Regions from separate parts of the Streptomyces sp. NPDC049813 genome, predicted to be linked through region 1. Evidence: riboswitches for the same ligand, from Rfam matches in the RefSeq annotation. Region 1 holds a riboswitch; each other region holds the start of a gene.
What was found. Region 1 has a riboswitch for cyclic di-AMP ahead of ACIBW6_RS00990 (peptidoglycan DD-metalloendopeptidase family protein). Riboswitches for the same ligand answer to the same signal wherever they lie in the genome.
Positions count from the first base shown of each region.

Region 2: another riboswitch for cyclic di-AMP. It lies ahead of ACIBW6_RS09955 (M23 family metallopeptidase); the one in region 1 lies ahead of ACIBW6_RS00990 (peptidoglycan DD-metalloendopeptidase family protein).
Region 3: another riboswitch for cyclic di-AMP. It lies ahead of ACIBW6_RS19730 (transglycosylase family protein); the one in region 1 lies ahead of ACIBW6_RS00990 (peptidoglycan DD-metalloendopeptidase family protein).
Region 4: another riboswitch for cyclic di-AMP. It lies ahead of ACIBW6_RS12655 (NlpC/P60 family protein); the one in region 1 lies ahead of ACIBW6_RS00990 (peptidoglycan DD-metalloendopeptidase family protein).

Region 1 is NZ_JBITLI010000001.1:244,556-249,098, forward strand. It holds gene ACIBW6_RS00975 (helix-turn-helix domain-containing protein) at 1-132, shown strand, start outside; gene ACIBW6_RS00980 (DUF6126 family protein) at 135-299, shown strand; gene ACIBW6_RS00985 (tyrosine-protein phosphatase) at 307-1,104, opposite strand; cyclic di-AMP (ydaO/yuaA leader) riboswitch at 1,455-1,650, shown strand; gene ACIBW6_RS00990 (peptidoglycan DD-metalloendopeptidase family protein) at 1,656-2,435, shown strand; gene ACIBW6_RS00995 (SGNH/GDSL hydrolase family protein) at 2,624-3,442, shown strand; gene ACIBW6_RS01000 (SIMPL domain-containing protein) at 3,653-4,411, shown strand; gene ACIBW6_RS01005 (MBL fold metallo-hydrolase) at 4,527-4,543, shown strand, end outside.
Region 2 is NZ_JBITLI010000003.1:573,524-578,066, forward strand. It holds gene ACIBW6_RS09940 (GNAT family N-acetyltransferase) at 1-212, opposite strand, end outside; gene ACIBW6_RS09945 (HPr family phosphocarrier protein) at 393-674, shown strand; gene ACIBW6_RS09950 (GntR family transcriptional regulator) at 889-1,575, opposite strand; gene ACIBW6_RS09955 (M23 family metallopeptidase) at 1,797-2,597, opposite strand; cyclic di-AMP (ydaO/yuaA leader) riboswitch at 2,610-2,782, opposite strand; gene ACIBW6_RS09960 (M16 family metallopeptidase) at 3,020-4,387, opposite strand; gene ACIBW6_RS09965 (M16 family metallopeptidase) at 4,405-4,543, opposite strand, start outside.
Region 3 is NZ_JBITLI010000009.1:72,921-77,463, reverse strand. It holds gene ACIBW6_RS19740 (recombinase family protein) at 1-196, shown strand, start outside; gene ACIBW6_RS19735 (transglycosylase family protein) at 366-1,448, shown strand; cyclic di-AMP (ydaO/yuaA leader) riboswitch at 1,630-1,775, shown strand; gene ACIBW6_RS19730 (transglycosylase family protein) at 1,780-2,496, shown strand; gene eno (phosphopyruvate hydratase) at 2,780-4,066, shown strand; gene ACIBW6_RS19720 (septum formation initiator family protein) at 4,190-4,543, shown strand, end outside.
Region 4 is NZ_JBITLI010000004.1:498,850-503,392, forward strand. It holds gene pcrA (DNA helicase PcrA) at 1-2,420, opposite strand, end outside; cyclic di-AMP (ydaO/yuaA leader) riboswitch at 2,706-2,875, shown strand; gene ACIBW6_RS12655 (NlpC/P60 family protein) at 2,882-4,063, shown strand; gene ACIBW6_RS12660 (hypothetical protein) at 4,221-4,543, opposite strand, start outside.

The DNA.
Region 1 (4,543 bases):
TCGCTCACCCCGCACCGGATCGCCGCCGCGGACCGGGCCGGGGCCGAGCTGCTTTTCGTCCACACCTTGTTGCAGACTCCGACGGCCGCGCTGTGTCTCGGCCCGGCGGCCGGCCCGGTCCGGGAGGTATGACCATGAGCGACGCCACCGAGCCCACCGCGGGGGAGCGGCCCGCCCGGCGGGACATCGAGGACAAGCTGCCGCGCGGCATCTGGGTGCGGGTCCTGGTGTACGTCTTCGCGGGACACGCCCTCGCGGCCTTCCTCTACATGCTCTTCGCGCTGGGCGGCGGGCAGTAGCCCGCCCTCAGACCAGGAGACGCTCGCGCAGCCGGTCCCGGTCGGCCGCGCCGAACCGCAGGCCGTCCTCGAAGTAGCGGTCCACGCTGCCCCAGGTCTGCTCGATGGTCTCGAAGGCCGCGTGCAGATAGGCGGCGCGGGCGTCGAAGAGGGGGCTGAGCAGCTCCATGATCTCGGGGGAGTAGGCGTCGCCCGCGGTGGCGCTGCGGCGCACCTTGTAGCGCCGGTGCGTGGCGTTGGACTCCAGGTAGTCCGCCTCGATGGCGTCGCGCTCCACGCCGACGGCGAGCAGCGTCACCGCGATCGACAGGCCCGCGCGGTCCTTGCCCGCCGCGCAGTGCATCAGGGCGGGCGTGCTGTCCTCGGCGAGGGCGTGCAGGACGCGGCTGTGCTCGGCGGTGCGCTGCGCGATGATCGAGCGGTACGACGTGATCATGCGGTTCGCCGCGCGGCCCTCGGCGAGCAGGGCACGCAGCTGGTCTATGTCGCCGTCGCGGACCATCTGCCAGAACTCGGCTCCGTCCGCCGGGTCGGACAGCGGCAGGTTCACGTTGCGCGTCCCGGGCAGCTCGACGTCGGCGCCCTCCAGGCGCTGGTCGGCGGCGTTGCGGAAGTCGAAGACGGTGTGTAGGCCGAGACCGGCGAGGAACGCGGCGTCCTCGGCGGTGGCGTGGGCGAGGTGACCGCTGCGGAAGAGCACACCCGCGCGCACGCGCCGGCCGTCCACGGTCGGCAGACCGCCCACGTCACGGAAGTTGCGCACTCCGGACAGCTCGGGCTCGGTGGACGGGGCGTGCTGGGTCACGGGGGCTCCTCCCGGTCGGGTCACCGGCGTCCCTCGCCGGCGAACGCGCTCCTGACGATACGACATGGATTCCCGGGGCAACCTTCTGTCCGTTTCAACCCTTTTATTACTAACTATCCATAAATCAAAGGGGATTAAGCGGTTCGCGTGAGCAGACTCATATCCGTGACCGTCCGTGGCGGCGGCCCTGAATTCCGGCGGCGGGAATTCCCAGAAGGTAAGGGCCTGGCAAAGCAGGGTTATCCACACAGCGTGACACGGGGAACTCCCAGACGATCAAGAAAGCGCCCCTGCCGGTGAATTCGACGGTTGTCGCCGTCCGATTCCTCTGCCTACTGTCGCCCTTCCATCCGGACGGAACGCCTAATCCTGCCGCCGCCCGGATTCCGGACCACGACCCGTGACGGCAGGAGCGGGGGACCCACAGGCAGTACGCCGCCGGAATTCCCCAAGCGGCTCGGGGTGAAGCCGGATCCCTCAGCGGAACCGGCCGGGCAGCTCCAGCCCGAACCCGACAGCTCACCTCGCAGGCGACGGAGAGGAAAAGCGCCATGCCCGCCAAGGGACAGCACCGCCGTTCGAAGACCCAGCGCATCGCCCGCGCCGCCGCCGTCGTCTCGGCCGGCGGGGCCGCGCTCGCCCTGCCGCTCATGGGCGCCACCGGCGCCCACGCGGCCACCGGCGACGCCGCCGCCAAGCCCACGACGTACACCGTCAAGGCCGGTGACACGCTCGTGAAGATCGCCGAGGCGCAGGACGTCGACGGTGGCTGGCAGAAGCTGTACGAGACCAACAAGAAGGTCGTCGGCTCCGACGCCGGTCTCATCAAGCCCGGCCAGAAGCTCACGCTGGAGGGCGCGGCCCCGGCCGCGGCTCCGGCCACCACGACGGACTCCACCGCCGCCACCGGGTCCGCCACGTCCGCCACGGGCTACGTGAAGCCCGTGGACGGCTCCATCGGCACGGCCTACCACGCCTCCGGCTCCTCGTGGTCGAGCGGCTACCACACCGGCACCGACTTCGTGGTCTCCACCGGCACCGCCGTCAAGGCCGTCGGCCCCGGCACCGTCGTCTCCGCCGGCTGGGACGGCAGCTACGGCAATGAGGTCGTCATCAAGCACGCCGACGGCGACTACTCGCAGTACGCCCACCTGTCCTCGCTCGGCGTCTCGGCCGGGCAGACCGTCACCGCCGGCCAGCAGATCGGCCTCTCCGGCGCCACCGGCAACGTCACGGGACCGCACCTGCACTTCGAGATCCGCACGACCCCCGACTACGGCTCCGACATCGACCCGGTGACGTACCTGCGCGACCACGGCGTCAGCATCTGAACCATGTGAGCCACCCGCACCACCCGCACCACCTGCATCACCCGCGCCCGTCCACGCACCGCGTGCGGCACGCGCGATCGACTCGGCGCCCGGGGTTATTCCCCGGGCGCCGAGTGCGTTTTCTCACCCCACGTCAACCCCTGGTTACGTTGGCGTAGGTCACACGCCGAGGTGAAAGATGTGTGGTCGTGGCAAACGAATCGAGATCATTCGGCAGCGGCACGATTCGGTCCTACGCGGCGGTGGGGGACAGCTTCACCGAAGGCGTCGGGGACCCCGGACCCGACGGCAGTTTCGTGGGGTGGGCGGACCGGCTCGCCGTCCTCCTGGACGACCGCGTCGCCGAGGACACCTTCCAGTACGCGAACCTCGCCGTGCGCGGCAAGCTCCTCGACCAGATCGTCGCGGACCAGGTCCCGCGGGCCGTCGAGCTCGCCCCCGACCTGGTGACCCTGGTCGCCGGCGGCAACGACATCATCCGGCCCGGCACCGACCCCGACGACGTGGCCGAACGCTTCGAGAAGGCCGTCGCGCGGCTCGCCGGGGCGTGCGGCACCGTCATGGTCGCCACCGGCTTCGACACCCGGGACGTCGCCGTGCTCAAGCATCTGCGCGGCAAGATCGCCACGTACAACATGCACGTGCGCGCGATCGCCGACCGCCACGGCTGCCCCGTGCTCGACCTGTGGTCCCTGCGCTCCGTGCAGGACCGCCGCGCCTGGGACGAGGACCGGCTCCACCTGTCCGCCGAGGGGCACACCCGGGTCGCGCTGCGCGCCGCGCAGGCGCTCGGCATCGAGGTGCCCGCCGACCCGGAGCAGGCCTGGCCGCTGCTGCCGCCGCGCGGCACGTTCGCGGTGCGGCGCGACGACATCCACTGGGCGCGGGAGTTCCTGGTGCCGTGGATCGGGCGCCGGCTGCGCGGGGAGTCCTCCGGGGACCGGGTGACGGCCAAGGGGTTCGTGGACCCGCACCTCATCAAGATGCACCTGGAGTCGGCGTCCTGATCCGCCCGTCCCCTCCTTCTCTGCCTCTTCTCGCCTCTCTCGCCCCTCTCCTCCCTCCCCTCCTTTGCTCCGACGGGTGTGCACACAGGTGCTAACGCGCTCATCGAGGTGACCGGGCGGAGTGGCGGCCGCCGTCGGCCGGGCGCGGGTGCTGGGATGTCGGCTGCCCGCCGCGTCGGCGGGCAGCCGACCGGGAAGGACCTCGATCCCATGTCTGTACGTCCCCGCCGCCGCGCCGCACTCGTCGGCGCCCTGTTCGCCCTCGTCCTGCCGGCGGTGCCGGCCGCCGCCGCCCAGGGGGCGCCGCACGTGGCCACCGCCACCACCGCGCCCCGGCCCGCGACCCTGACCGTGACCGGCGAGGGCCGGGCCAGTACCGCCCCCGACATGGCGACCGTGACCGCGGGCGTCGAGGCGAACGGGCCCACCGCGAAGGCCGCCCTCGCCACCCAGAACCGGACCGCGGACGCGCTGCTCGCCGCCGTGCGCAAGGCGGGCGTCGCCGACCGGGACGTCCGCACCGAGAACCTGTCGGCCTCCGCGGTCTACGAGAGCGGTCCCGAGCCGGGCGCGGCCACGCGGGTCGCCGGGTACCGGGCCACGCAGTCGTTCTCCGTGAAGGTCCGCGACCTGGAGCGGACGGGCGCCGTCATCCAGGCGATGGCCGACGCGGCGGGCGACGACATCCGCATCGACTCCGTCGTCTTCGACGTCGCCGACCCGAGCCGGCTGCGGTCCGCGGCCCGGGCGGCCGCGCACGCCGACGCCCACGCGAAGGCCGTCCAGTACGCCAAGGTGAGCGGGCACAAGCTCGGCCGCCTCGTCTCGCTCGAAGAGGCCCCGAGCGGACGGCCGCGCCCGGTGGCCGTTCCCGCGGCGGCCTTCGCGGCGACCGCGCAGAAGGTGCCGGTGGCGGCCGGGGAGATCGAGGACGAGGTCAGCGTGACGGCGGTGTACGAGCTGAACTGAGGCCCCGGCCGGGCCCGGTGCCGCGGCGCCGGGCCCGCACGGGCTCAGGGGCGGTGCGGCGCGCGGTCGAGGGGGCGGCACATAATGGAGCCCTGATCGATCAACGGGAGGCGCTGTGCCACGTTCCTTCAG
Region 2 (4,543 bases), on a different contig from region 1:
GTGAAGCGGTGCACGTCCTTGGCGGACAGGCGGGGGTAGGGCGCGAAGAAGCGGTAGTACTTCGACTCGTCCGAGACCTGCTCGTAGAAGCTGGTCAGGCGCTCGGCGTCCGCGCTGGTGATCGGCCTGATCCGGGCGGTGCCGCCGTCGCGCAGCACCACGTCGGCCTCCCAGTGGGCGGGGTAGGCGTGCCGGTCCGACGGGGTCTCCATGCCGCAAGGGTAGGGCCGGGCACCGACAGTCGTACGGGTCGCGGCCCGCGCGCGTGGGAGGCAGGCTATGGAAAGCCGCGGAGCGGTGCGCCGGCGGGGCCCAGGTCCCCGTCGATCGCCCGGCCACGGTTGTGTGAGAATGGTCTAGACAACCTTGAGTCACTCGAAGGGCAGCATCACATGGCTGAGCGCCGCGTCAACGTCGGCTGGGCCGAGGGCCTCCACGCCCGCCCCGCCTCCATCTTCGTCCGCGCGGCCACCGCGGCCGGCGTCCCCGTGACGATCGCCAAGGCCGACGGCAACCCCGTCAACGCCGCTTCCATGCTCGCGGTGCTGGGTCTGGGCGCGCAGGGCGGCGAGGAGATCGTCCTGGCCTCCGACGCCGAGGGCGCGGACGCCGCGCTCGACCGTCTGGCGAAGCTGGTCTCCGAGGGTCTCGACGAGCTCCCCGAGACCGTCTGATCCCCCTCGTACCGCCGAAGCCGCGCGTTCCCTTTATGGGCGCGCGGCTTCGTCGTTCCCGCGAAGAATTCACGCGCGAGTACAGCCGCCCGGTCCACACGGAATCAGCGGCCGGTATCTATTGCCCTCCGGACACCATGCAGCGAAGCATGCACCAGAAATGCCAAGCGCCCGATCCGGCGATTACCGCACGTCTTTGTATACGGCCCTTTTATTAATGGGGAAGGCTCGCCGTGTTTACAGGACGTTGCGAAGTCCTCACGTGACCGGCGGCGCGCGGGACGCGGAGCCGGTGGGCGGCCGCCGCGCGCTCGGCGTGCAGCAGGGTCAGCGCGCGGGCACGCTCGGCGTCGCCGCGGGCCACCGCGTCCACGATGGCACCGTGCTCGGCCCAGGACTCGGCCGGCTGGGCCGGGCCCTCCACGACGTACATCCAGGCGATCTTGTGCCGGAGCTGGGTGAGCAGGGCGATCAGGCCGGGGCTGCCGGAGGCCCCCGCGAGGGTCTCGTGGAACCACCCGCCCAGGGAGCGCAGATCCTCGCCCTGACCGCGCCGCACCCGCTCCTGCCCCAGCCTGACCAGGCCGCGCAGGACCTTGAGGTGCGCCTCGGTCCTGCGCTGCGCGGCGCGCGCGGCGCCCAGCGGTTCGAGCAGCAGCCGGACCTCCAGCAGGTCGGCGGCCTCCTGCCGGGTGGGTTCGGCCACGCACGCGCCCGCGTGCCGCCGTGTGACGACGAAGCCCTCGGCCTCCAGGGTGCGCAGCGCCTCGCGCACCGGGACCCGCGAGACCCCGTAGCGCCGCGCGAGCACTTCCTCGGTGAGTCTGCTGCCGCGCTCGTAGACACCCGCGACGATGTCCTCGCGGATCGCCGTGCATACCGAGTGTGCGGGAATGCGCATGTCCCGACCTCCGCCTTCATCCCCGCGAAACGCGGTCGATCGACGCTTGTGCGAGCGCGAATGCCACCCTCCGGTCGCGCCCGCCCGGTGACTCTATTCCACCGCACTCGAATTTCCGACGCCGGACCGGAATCCAGGGATATTTTCTGGCCAGAAATGCGGGGCGCACGCGAAAGCCCCGGCTCGCCGAGCCGGGGCTTTCGCGTGCGGGTGCGTGCGCGTCAGACGTTCACGCCGTGCGAGCGCAGGTACGCGACGGGGTCCATGTCCGAGCCGTAGTCGGGCGTCGTGCGGGCCTCGAAGTGCAGGTGCGGGCCCGTGACGTTGCCGGTGGCGCCGGAGAGGCCTATCTGCTGGCCGGGGGTGACGGCCTGGCCGACGGAGACGCCGATGGAGGACAGGTGCCCGTACTGGGTGTACGTGCCGTCGTTCATCTTGATCACGATGTTGTTGCCGTAGGCGCCGCCCCAGCCGGCCTCGACGACGGTGCCCGCGCCGACCGCGTGCACGGACGTGCCGCTGGCCGCGTGGAAGTCGATGCCGGTGTGGCTGCCGGAGGACCACAGGCCGCTGCTCGCCTGGTAGCCCGTGGAGACGTAGGAGCCGGAGATGGGCGCCACGAAGCTGTTGAGCAGGCGCTTGCGCTCGGCCTCGCGGGCGGCCCGCTCCTTGGCCTCGCGCTCTTCGCGCTCCTTGGCGGCCTTCGCCTCGGCCTCGCGCTTGGCTTCCTCGGCCTTCTTCTTCGCCTCGGCCTCGGCCTTCGCCTTGGCGGCGGCCGCGTCGGCGGCCTTCTTCTGGGCGGCGGCCTGCGCGTCGATCCGGTCGGCCAGGGAGTCGCCGATGGCGATGGCCTGGGTCAGGCCGTTCTGCTCGGGGGCCGCGGTGTCGGCGGCGAGGGCGGGGGCGGCGAGGCCGCCCACCACACCGGTCGTGGTGAGCGCCGCGACACTCGCGACCTGCACGGTGGTACGCGTGAGGCGACTGGGACGACGGTGCTTCCCGGTGGCACGGGTGAACGCCATGTAGGGGCTGATCCTTTCCTTCCCTCTCGCCTACCGGGTTAGCTGACGGGTTCGGAGCAGGAAGGTCTCCTACGGGCGACCGTCCTGGCCTGTACGGCCGGAAGGCTGCCCGATTCACCCCAGGGACTGCGGTGGGTCCCCGGCTCCCCTGGCTCACGCCATGGGGGACTCGGCGATGACTGTCCGGTGTCGCGGGCGCGACGCGTGTCTGGCGAACAGCCGGACCGACGCTAAGCGGGACATCTTTTAATCAACAAACGGATCCCGGCTTTTGTAGCGCATGCCACAGAGCAGACAGGCAACCTCCGCCCCAATTCGGACAAAAGCGATACCCGGCCGCACAAGGGTGAACGTGAGCGACACCACGCAGCCCCGGTGGCCGTGGAGGCCACCGGGGCTGCGAGCGACGTACGGGGCGGGGGTCAGCCCGAGACGACGGTCACCTCGCCGATGCCGAGGGCCCGGACGGGCTCCTCGATCTGCGCGGCGTCGCCCACGAGGATCGTCACCAGCCGGTCAGCCGGGAAGGCGCTGACGACCGCCGCGGTGGCCTCCACGGTGCCCGTCTCGGCGAGCCGGCGGTACAGCTGGGCCTGGAAGTCGTCCTGGAGGTGCTGCTCGACCTGGTCGGCCAGCGTGCCCGCGACGGCGGCCGCGGTCTCGTACTTCAGCGGCGCCACGCCCACCAGGTTCTGCACGGCGGTGTCCCGCTCGGCGTCCGTGAGCCCCCCTTCGGCGAGCGTGCGCAGCACCTTCCAGAGGTCGTCGAGCGCGGGCCCGGTGTTCGGGGTGTCCACGGAGCCGCTGATGGCGAGCATCGCGGCACCCGTGCCGTCCGGCGCGGACCGCAGCACCTGGGCGAAGGACCGCACCCCGTAGGTGTAGCCCTTCTCCTCGCGCAGCACCCGGTCCAGGCGCGAGGTGAGCGTGCCGCCGAGGCAGTACGTGCCGAGGATCTGCGCGGCCCACACCCGGTCGTGCCGGTCGGGTCCGATGCGGCCGATCAGCAGCTGCGTCTGCACCGCGCCCGGCCGGTCCACGATGACGACCCGGCCGGTGTCGTCGGCGGTCACCGGCGGGACCGGCCTGGGCTCCGCGGTGTCACCGGTCCAGGCGCCGAGCGTGTCGGTGAGGAGGGCGTCCAGGTCGGTGCCGGTCAGGTCGCCCACCACGACGACGGTGCCGGTGGCGGGGCGGACGTGCTTCTCGTAGAAGGCGCGTACGGCCGCCGCGTCGATGGCGGCGACGGTCTCCTCGCTGCCCTGCCGCGGACGCGACATGCGCGAGTCGGCCGGGAAGAGCTGCCGGGAGAGCTCCTTGGCGGCCCGGCGGGCCGGGTTGGCGCTCTCGTGCGGGATCTCGTCGAGCCGGTTGCGGACCAGGCGCTCGATCTCGCCGTCCGCGAAGGCGGGCGCCCGCAGCGCGTCGGCCAGCAGGGCGAGGCCCTTGGGAAGCCGGGAGACCGGCACCTCCAAGGAGACCCGCACGCCGGGGTGGTCGGCGTGCGCGTCCATGGTGGCGCCGCAGCGCTCCAGTTCGGCGGCGAACTCCTCCGCGGAGTGCTTGTCGGTGCCCTCGTTGAAGGCACGCGCCATGATCGTGGCGACGCCTTCGAGGGCGGCCGGCTCGGCCTCCAGCGGCGCGTCGAGGTTGATCTCCACGGCCACGACCTGCTGGCCGGGGCGGTGGCAGCGCAGCACGGTCAGGCCGTTGTCCAGCTCGCCGCGCTCGGGGGCCGGGAACGCCCACGGCTTGGCCGTGCCCGCCTCGGGCCGGGGATGGAAGTCCATGGTCGCGAGCTGCTCGGTCACCGGCCCGCCTCCTCGTCGCTCGGGTCGCTCTCGGCGGTCTCGTCGGTCTCGTCGGTCTCGTCATGAGGGGCGGCGGGCACCGTGGGCTCGTAGACGAGCACCGCGCGGTTGTCGGGGCGCAGGCGCGCCTTCGCG
Region 3 (4,543 bases), on a different contig from region 1:
CCCGGCGCGATACGGCCCGCACGGGCAGATCAAGGACCGGCAGAACTCCTGGTTCAAGAGGGGGTTCTGGCCGCCGCTCATGGACGCACTGAACGCAAGAGGCGGTGGGTCGGTAGTCCGACGAGAGGTGTTGGTCCCGGCGCTGGAGGTCATCTCCGGGATCGAGTCCCCGGACACAACACTTCGGAGCCGGTGACTGACTGACACCTCGTCAGGATTGTGATGTTCACGTGATCTGCGCTGCATCGACTTGTGACAAGCGTTCGAGTCCCGCTACGTTCACCAGTCATCGCGACACAGGCACAACCGGCACCACTTCCGCCACCCCTGTCGCGTGCTGCATCAGTCTCGCGAAAGGCAACCGCATGCTCTCCGGGAACGGTCGACACCGTCGCCCCCGTCAGGCCCCTGCTCTCGTCGTCGCCGCCGGGGTCACCGGCAGCGCCATCGCGATCCCGCTGCTCGCGGCGGGCAGCGCGAGCGCCGCCTCCACCGCCACCTGGGACAAGCTCGCCGAGTGCGAGTCCGGCGGCCAGTGGAGTCTGGACGCCGGCAACGGCTACTACGGCGGGCTCCAGTTCTCGCAGGAGATGTGGGAGCAGTACGGCGGGCTCGACTTCGCCCCGCGCGCCGACGAGGCGAGCCGCTCGCAGCAGATAGCCGTGGCCGAGAAGGCGCTTGCGGCCAAGGGGCCCAGTGCCTGGCCGAGCTGTTCGATCGTGGCCGGCCTCACGCAGGGCGACGACACGGCCGAGGTCGACCCGGGCGCGAGCGCGTCCCCCCGGCCCTCCGGCTCGGCCGACGCGAAGGACTCCCAGAACCCTGAGGACTCCGGGGACTCCACGGCCCCCGCCGAGTCCGCGGGAGAGAAGAATCACGCGGGCTCCGCCACGGCCGATCCGTCCGGTGCGGGCGACGCGTCCGATCCGGCCGGCCCGTCGGGTTCCGCCGATCCGTCGAGTTCCGCGGACACCGCTGACGGCAGCGGCACTTCGGACGCCTCCGGCGACGCGGGCGACGAGCCGGGCGCGGCCGCGTCGGACGAGGTCACGGACGGTACGGACGGCTCGGACGGCGGCCTGGGCGCGGCGGACACGACGGACAACGCGGAGAAGGAGGGTGGCGCGCAGGGGTCCGCCTCCGCCGATCCCTCCGACCCCGCCGCGGACCCCTCGGCGGCCGGCCGCCACCGCGGCGACCGCGCCTCGGACGACGCCTCCGCCTCCCGTCAGGGTGAGGGGCGTCACGCTTCACGTGAGGAGCAGCGCGCCGACGGGGCGTACACGGTCCGCTCCGGCGACAACCTCTGGGACATCGCGGACGCGCACGACGTGCGTGGCGGGTGGGATGCGCTCTACGACCTGAACAAGAAGACGGTCGGTTCCGACCCCGACCTCATCCTGCCTGGTCAGAGTCTGGATCTTGGCCTCGAATCGGGTGAAAAGTAGCGGGAGTTCAGGGGCGGTTGAGGCTCGTATGTCCGGCTTTGCGAGAGTGAGACATGAGTCTCAAAGACCCTGATCGTCTTTGAAATCGGGCGGATCGACTGCTTACGGTCGTGACCGCTCGCCACAGCGGGCCCCGACGGACGTCACGCCGAATCCTGCCGACGTCCGTACGGGAACAGTCGACGCGTCAGCGCCGTAGGCAGGAGCGGGGGACCCAAGGTAAGCGCCGGACATCCGGCTTGGGGTCAAGTCGCGCACAGGATGCGCGCCGGGCACTCACTGGTCCGAACCCGACAGCTCACCTCGTAGGCGTCGGTGAGGGGATCTCTTCATGCTGTTCTCCAACACGGGCAAGCACCGTCGTCCGTCCAAGGCCGTTCGTGTCGCCACGCTCGCCGGCGTCGCCGGTGCCGCCGTCGCCGTTCCGCTGATGGGTGCCACGGGCGCCTCCGCCGCCTCCACCTCCGAGTGGGACCAGGTCGCGCAGTGCGAGTCCGGTGGCAACTGGGCGATCAACACGGGCAACGGCTACTACGGTGGCCTGCAGTTCTCCGCCTCGACCTGGGCCGCGTACGGCGGCACCTCCTACGCCTCCTCCGCCGACCAGGCGTCCAAGGCGCAGCAGATATCGGTCGCCGAGAAGGTCCTCGCCGCGCAGGGCAAGGGTGCCTGGCCGAGCTGTGGCGTGGGCCTGTCCGGCGCCGACACCAGCAACTCCGCTCCGGCCGAGTCGTCGCAGCAGTCGCAGCCGCAGCAGCAGGAGCGCTCCGACTCCTCCACGACGACCCGCTCGCAGGAGCGCCAGCAGCCGCAGCAGCAGCAGGCGCAGCCGCAGCCGCAGCAGGACACCAAGAAGGACACCGTCACCACCCCGACCGGCAAGAAGGTCGAGAAGGGCGACGGCGAGTACAAGGTGAAGTCCGGCGACACCCTCAGCAAGATCGCCGAGGCGCACGGGACCAACTGGCACAAGGTGTTCGAGCTCAACAAGGACATCATCAGCGACGCCAACCTGATCTACCCGGACCAGCAGCTGCACCTCAAGTAAAGAGGACCCCTCGCGCACCGAGGGACCCCCTCGCGGAGGCGGCCCCGGCGTCGGCGGACGCCGGGCCCGGCCGCACCGCACCGCCCCGTCCACGGGCCGCTCACGTCGGCGACCCCCGCTCCGGTCCTCCGGAGTGGGGGTCGCCGTCTTTGTTCCGTTTGGAAACATTTCGCTATCGGCGTTGTCCACAACCCGGTCGGCCGACTGGCTGATGCCCCGGAGCCGGTTACGCTCAGGGGTGCGGGCCAGCCGCCCGCGCTGTTGTGTCACATCCCAGAAGGAGATGCTCGTGCCGTCCATCGACGTCGTCGTAGCCCGGGAAATCCTGGACTCCCGAGGCAACCCCACGGTCGAGGTCGAGGTCGGCCTCGACGACGGCAGCACGGGTCGTGCTGCTGTTCCGTCCGGCGCCTCCACCGGTGCCTTCGAGGCCATCGAACTCCGTGACGGTGACCCCAACCGTTACCAGGGCAAGGGCGTCGAGAAGGCCGTCCTCGCCGTCATCGAGCAGATCGGCCCGGAGCTCGTCGGCTACGACGCCACCGAGCAGCGCCTGATCGACCAGGCGATGTTCGACCTGGACGCCACGGACAACAAGGGCTCGCTCGGCGCCAACGCCATCCTCGGCGTCTCCCTCGCCGTCGCGCACGCCGCGTCCGAGGCCAGCGACCTGCCGCTGTTCCGCTACCTCGGCGGTCCGAACGCGCACCTGCTGCCCGTCCCGATGATGAACATCCTGAACGGCGGGTCGCACGCCGACTCGAACGTCGACATCCAGGAGTTCATGATCGCCCCGATCGGCGCGGAGTCCTTCTCCGAGGCGCTGCGCTGGGGCACCGAGGTCTACCACACCCTCAAGAAGGTGCTGAAGACCAAGGGCCTGTCCACCGGCCTCGGCGACGAGGGCGGCTTCGCCCCGAACCTGGAGTCGAACCGCGCCGCGCTCGACCTCATCCTCGAAGCGATCAAGGAGGCCGGCTACATCCCCGGCCAGCAGGTCGCGCTCGCGCTGGACGTCGCCGCCTCCGAGTTCTACAAGGACGGCAAGTACCAGTTCGAGGGCAAGGAGCGCTCCGCCGCCGAGATGACGGAGTACTACGAGGAGCTCGTCTCCGCGTACCCGCTCGTCTCCATCGAGGACCCGCTGTACGAGGACGACTGGGCCGGCTGGAACACCATCACCGAGCGCCTCGGCGACAAGGTCCAGCTCGTCGGCGACGACCTGTTCGTCACCAACCCGGAGCGCCTGGCGCGCGGCATCGAGGAGGACTCGGCCAACGCGCTGCTCGTCAAGGTGAACCAGATCGGCTCGCTGACCGAGACCCTGGACGCCGTCGAGCTGGCCCAGCGCAACGGTTTCAAGTGCATGATGTCGCACCGCTCCGGCGAGACCGAGGACGTCACCATCGCCGACCTCGCCGTCGCCACGAACTGCGGCCAGATCAAGACCGGCGCCCCGGCCCGCTCCGAGCGCGTCGCCAAGTACAACCAGCTGCTGCGCATCGAGGAGATCCTCGACGACGCCGCGGTCTACGCCGGCCGCAGCGCGTTCCCCCGCTTCAAGGGCTGACCTGCCCCGGGACGTCTTCCGGCGCCGTAGTTCCGTACGTCCTCGCACTCGGTCCCGTACCGTGTGCGAGGACGTACGCACGTAGGCAGCCAGACGGGGACCAGATCGGGGAGGCACCAGGCGATGCCGGGAAAGCTCCGCAGCAGGGGCCGCGACGACTCGGCCCGCTTCTCCACGGCCACCCGGCTGCGCGTGCTCGGCGAGCAGACCGCCGAGCGGGTCTACCGCTCGCAGAACAAGCGCCAGGCCCGCCGCTCGCGGCTCACCGGCCGCGCGGCGCTGCTCGCGCTCGTCGTCTGCACGCTGGTGGTCGCCCTCGCGTACCCGATGCGGCAGTACGTCTCCCAGCGCGGCGAGATCGCCGACCAGCAGCGCCAGCAGCAGGAGGCCAAGGAGCGGGTCGACCGGCTGCGCGACGAGAAGGCGCGCTGGCAGGACGACGCCTACGCCGAGCAGCGCATCCGCGAGCGCCTGCAC
Region 4 (4,543 bases), on a different contig from region 1:
CCCACCACCGTGCCGAGACCGAACTGGTCGTGCGTGACGCGGTCACCGACGGCCAGGGATACCACCGGCTTCTCGCCGGCCCGGCGCGTCGCGAACGCCGGGGTGGTACGGGAGCGGGACGTCGACAGCGAGGCGGCGATCCCGCCGCCGATGCCCTTCGTGGAGGGCGCGGCCGCGGAGCCGCCGGTGCGCTTCCACTCCAGGTGCGCGTCCGGGATCTCCTCCAGGAAGCGCGAGGGCGGGTTGTACGAGGGCTGGCCCCAGGCGCTGCGCATGGAGGCGCGCGTCAGGTACAGCCGCTCCCGCGCGCGCGTGATGCCGACGTACGCGAGGCGACGCTCCTCCTCCAGCTCCTTGGTCTGCCCCAGGGAGCGCATGTGCGGGAAGACGCCGTCCTCCATGCCGGTCAGGAAGACCACCGGGAATTCGAGGCCCTTGGCGGTGTGCAGGGTCATCAGGGTGATGACGCCGCTGCCGTCGTCCTCCTCGTCGGGGATCTGGTCGGAGTCGGCAACGAGGGCGACCCGCTCCAGGAAGGCGGAGAGACCGGTGCCGCCGGCTTCTTCCGTCTCGGTCTCGCTCTCGCCCTCGGCGGCCGCCTGCGCGTTCTCCTGCTCGAACTCCAGGGCCACCGCGGCGAGTTCCTGGAGGTTCTCGATGCGGGTCTCGTCCTGCGGGTCCGTGGAGGACTGCAGCTCGGCGAGGTAGCCGGTGCGCTCGAGGACGGCTTCCAGGACCGTGGCCGGTCCGGCGCCGGACTCGACGACGGTGCGCAGGTCCTCCATGAGGGCGTTGAACCGCTTGACCGCGTTCGTCGACCGGGACGCCATGCCGTACGCCTCGTCGACGCGGCGCAGCGCCTGCGGGAAGGAGATCTTCTCGCGCTGGGAGAGCGCGTCGATCATCGCTTCGGCGCGGTCGCCGATGCCGCGCTTGGGCACGTTCAGGATGCGGCGCAGGGGGACGGAGTCCTCGGGATTGGCCAGCACGCGCAGGTAGGCCAGGATGTCCCTGACCTCCTTGCGCTCGTAGAAGCGGACACCGCCGACGACCTTGTAGGGCAGGCCGACGCGGATGAAGATCTCTTCGAAGACACGGGACTGCGCGTTCGTCCGGTAGAAGACGGCGACGTCGCCGGAGCTCGCCTCGCCCGCGTCCGTGAGCCGGTCGATCTCCTCGGCGACGAACTGCGCCTCGTCGTGCTCGGTGTCCGCGACGTAGCCGGTGATCTGGGAGCCCGCGCCCGCGTTCGTCCACAGGTTCTTGGGGCGGCGCGACTCGTTGCGCTCGATGACCGCGTTGGCCGCGCTCAGGATCGTCTGCGAGGAGCGGTAGTTCTGCTCCAGCAGGATCGTGGTCGCGTCCGTGTAGTCCTCCTCGAACTGGAGGATGTTGCGGATGGTGGCGCCGCGGAACGCGTAGATGGACTGGTCCGCGTCGCCGACGACGCACAGCTCGGCGGGGTCGGCGTCCTCCCCCTCCGTCGGCCCGACCAGCTCGCGCACGAGTGCGTACTGCGCGTGGTTGGTGTCCTGGTACTCGTCGACCAGGACGTGCCGGAAGCGGCGCCGGTAGTGCTCGGCGACGTCGGGGAACGCGCGCAGCAGGTTGACCGTGGTCATGATCAGGTCGTCGAAGTCGAGGGCGTTGGCCTCCCGCAGCCGCGACTGGTACATCGCGTAGGCCTGGGCGACGGACTTCTCGAATCCTCCCCCAGACTCCGTCCGGGAGGTGCCCCCAGCCGCGGTCTTCGCGAAGTCCTCCTCGTCGATCAGCTCGTTCTTCAGGTTCGAGATCTTGGCGCTGAAGGACTTCGGCGGGAACTTCTTGGGGTCCAGGTCCAGGTCGCGGCAGACCAGGGCCATGAGCCGCTTGCTGTCGGCCGCGTCGTAGATCGAGAACGACGAGGTGAAGCCGAGCTTCTTCGACTCGCGGCGCAGGATGCGCACGCACGCGCTGTGGAAGGTGGAGACCCACATCGCGTTCGCCCGCGGGCCCACCAGGGACTCGACGCGCTCCTTCATCTCGCCCGCGGCCTTGTTCGTGAAGGTGATCGCGAGGATCTGGCCGGGGTGGACGCCGCGCTCGGCCAGCAGGTAGGCGATGCGGTGGGTGAGGACGCGGGTCTTGCCGGAGCCGGCGCCCGCCACGATGAGCAGCGGGGAGCCGCCGTGCACGACGGCCGCCCGCTGGTTCTCGTTCAACCCGTCCAGCAGGGCCGCCGGGTCCAGGGCAGGGCGGGGCGCGCCGTCGCGGTAGTACGCGTCCCGGGCCGGAGGCACGTCGAACTTCCCGCCGAACAGGTCGTCCGGGATCGGCTCGGGCTCCGGTCCGTCGTGCTCGCTGTCGGGCGGCGGCGGGGGGCCCTCGGTCCGGTTCTGGAGGCCCGCCAGGAAGCTGTCGTCAAAGAGGCTGCTCATCGCCCTACGAGTCTAGGCGGCCCCACTGACACCCCGCCCCCACCTTGGCCACACTGCCCGTACCACCAGGTCAGCGGCGCCTTTCGGCCGGAGGAGTCCGGCGGCGCACCTACCGTGACCGAGCAGATGCGGTGCGTTCGACCATCATTCGGCCGAGCGCCCGGTGTCGCCAAGGTCACGAAAATGTATCGGGCATATCGAACATCAACCTTCACAGCAGCGACACGAGTTGGCTACCGTGCTGCGCGGGCAGCCCGTCCCCCCGCCGCGAGCACCGCGGCGAACGAGCAGCCCCCGCCGAGTCCCGTACGCCGTGAGGCAGGGAACCGGGGACCCAACCGACCTTGGGGTGAATCGGCCCGGCCGCCCGGCAGGACAGGGCGGCCGACCGTAGGGCAGCCTTCCGTACGCCCGAACCCGACAGCTAACCCGGTAGGCGGACCACGGAAGGAGTCGCCTCCTTGGCGTCGCACCGCAAGCCGCGTGTCCGGTCCCGGATGACCGGCGGCCTTCGCACCACCCCCGCGGTCGGGATCACGACCGTCGCCCTCACCTCGGTGGCCCTCCTCTCGCAGAGCGCCCAGGCGGCCCCCGCCCGGCCGGACCGGCCGAGCCTGGAAGAGGTGCAGAAGAAAGTCGACAGCCTGTACCGCCAGGCCGAGGTCGCCACGCAGAAGTACAACTCCGCCAAGGAGCAGACCGACAGCAAGAAGAAGCAGGTCGATCGCCTCCTCGACGACATCGCGCAGCGCACCGAGAAGCTGAACTCGGCCCGCCAGGAGCTGGGCAGGTTCGCCGCCCAGCAGTACCGCTCGGGCGGGATCGGCGACACGGCGACGATGTTCCTCGCGGACGACCCCGAGGACTACTTCGCGCAGAACCGGCTGATGAGCCGGATGACCGCCGACCAGAAGGACGCGGTCGACGACTATCAGAAGCAGCAGCTCAGCACCGCGAAGAAGCGCACCGAGGCGCAGGAGAGCCTCACGCAGCTGACGTCCTCCCAGACCGACCTGAAGACCTCCAAGCAGAGCGTGCAGACGAAGCTGGCCGACGCCCGTCAGCTGCTGTCGCGGCTGACCGCCGAGGAGAAGCAGCGGCTCGCGGCGATCGAGAAGAAGAAGCAGGAGGCGGCCCGCAAGAAGGCCGCCCAGCTCGCCGCGGAGCAGAAGGCGCAGGAGGACAAGAAGCAGCAGGCGGCCGAGGAGGCCGCCGGGCAGCAGGGCTCCGGCTCGTCGTCCGGCGGTACCACCGAGGCACCGGCAGGCAGCTCCTCCGGTTACGCGACCAAGGCCGCCCAGGCGCTCGCCTACGCCAAGGCGCAGGAGGGCAAGCCGTACGTGTGGGGCGCCACGGGCCCGGACTCCTACGACTGCTCGGGGCTCACCCAGGCGGCGTGGAAGGCGGCCGGCATCACCTTGCCGCGCACCACGTGGGACCAGGTGGAGGCCGGCACGACCGTCCCGCTCTCCTCGATCCAACCGGGTGACCTGGTCTTCTTCTACGACGACATCAGCCACGTCGGCCTGTACCTCGGCGACGGCATGATGATCCACGCCCCGAAGCCGGGCGCGTCCGTCCGCGAGGAGTCCATCTACTACGACGGCACCAGCTCGATCCACAGCGTGGTGCGGCCCGCCTGACGTCCGCGCCGGGTCCTGTCGCCGTGGTGGGGACACCGCGGTGACAGGCCCCGGGGGCTCCCGGGACCGCGGCGGCCGGAAAGCGCCCCCTGCCCCTCGGGCCCGCCCGGACCCCGCAGGCCCGCAGGGCCTCAGTACCTCAGGGCCGCCGGCTCCCTCAGGTCCAGAGCACCGCGATGAAGATGTTGGCGATCGTCAGCCCGCCGACCGCAGCGAACAGCCCCTTCTCGGCCGTCTCCTCGTCGCGCTTCACGTACACGATGCCGAGGATGACGATCAGGACGGCCAGCTTCACCCCGATCTTGACGTTGTTCACGGTGGAGCCGTCGGCCTGATTGAGGCCGACCAGGGCGACGCCGGTGACCAGCATGGTCAGCGCGCCGTGCAGCATCGCCTTGTTGAACCGGGCGGTGCCCCGCCCCATCGCCGACATCTGCGTGAGGAAGCCGCCGAGCAGCGAGGCGATGCCGATGATGTGCA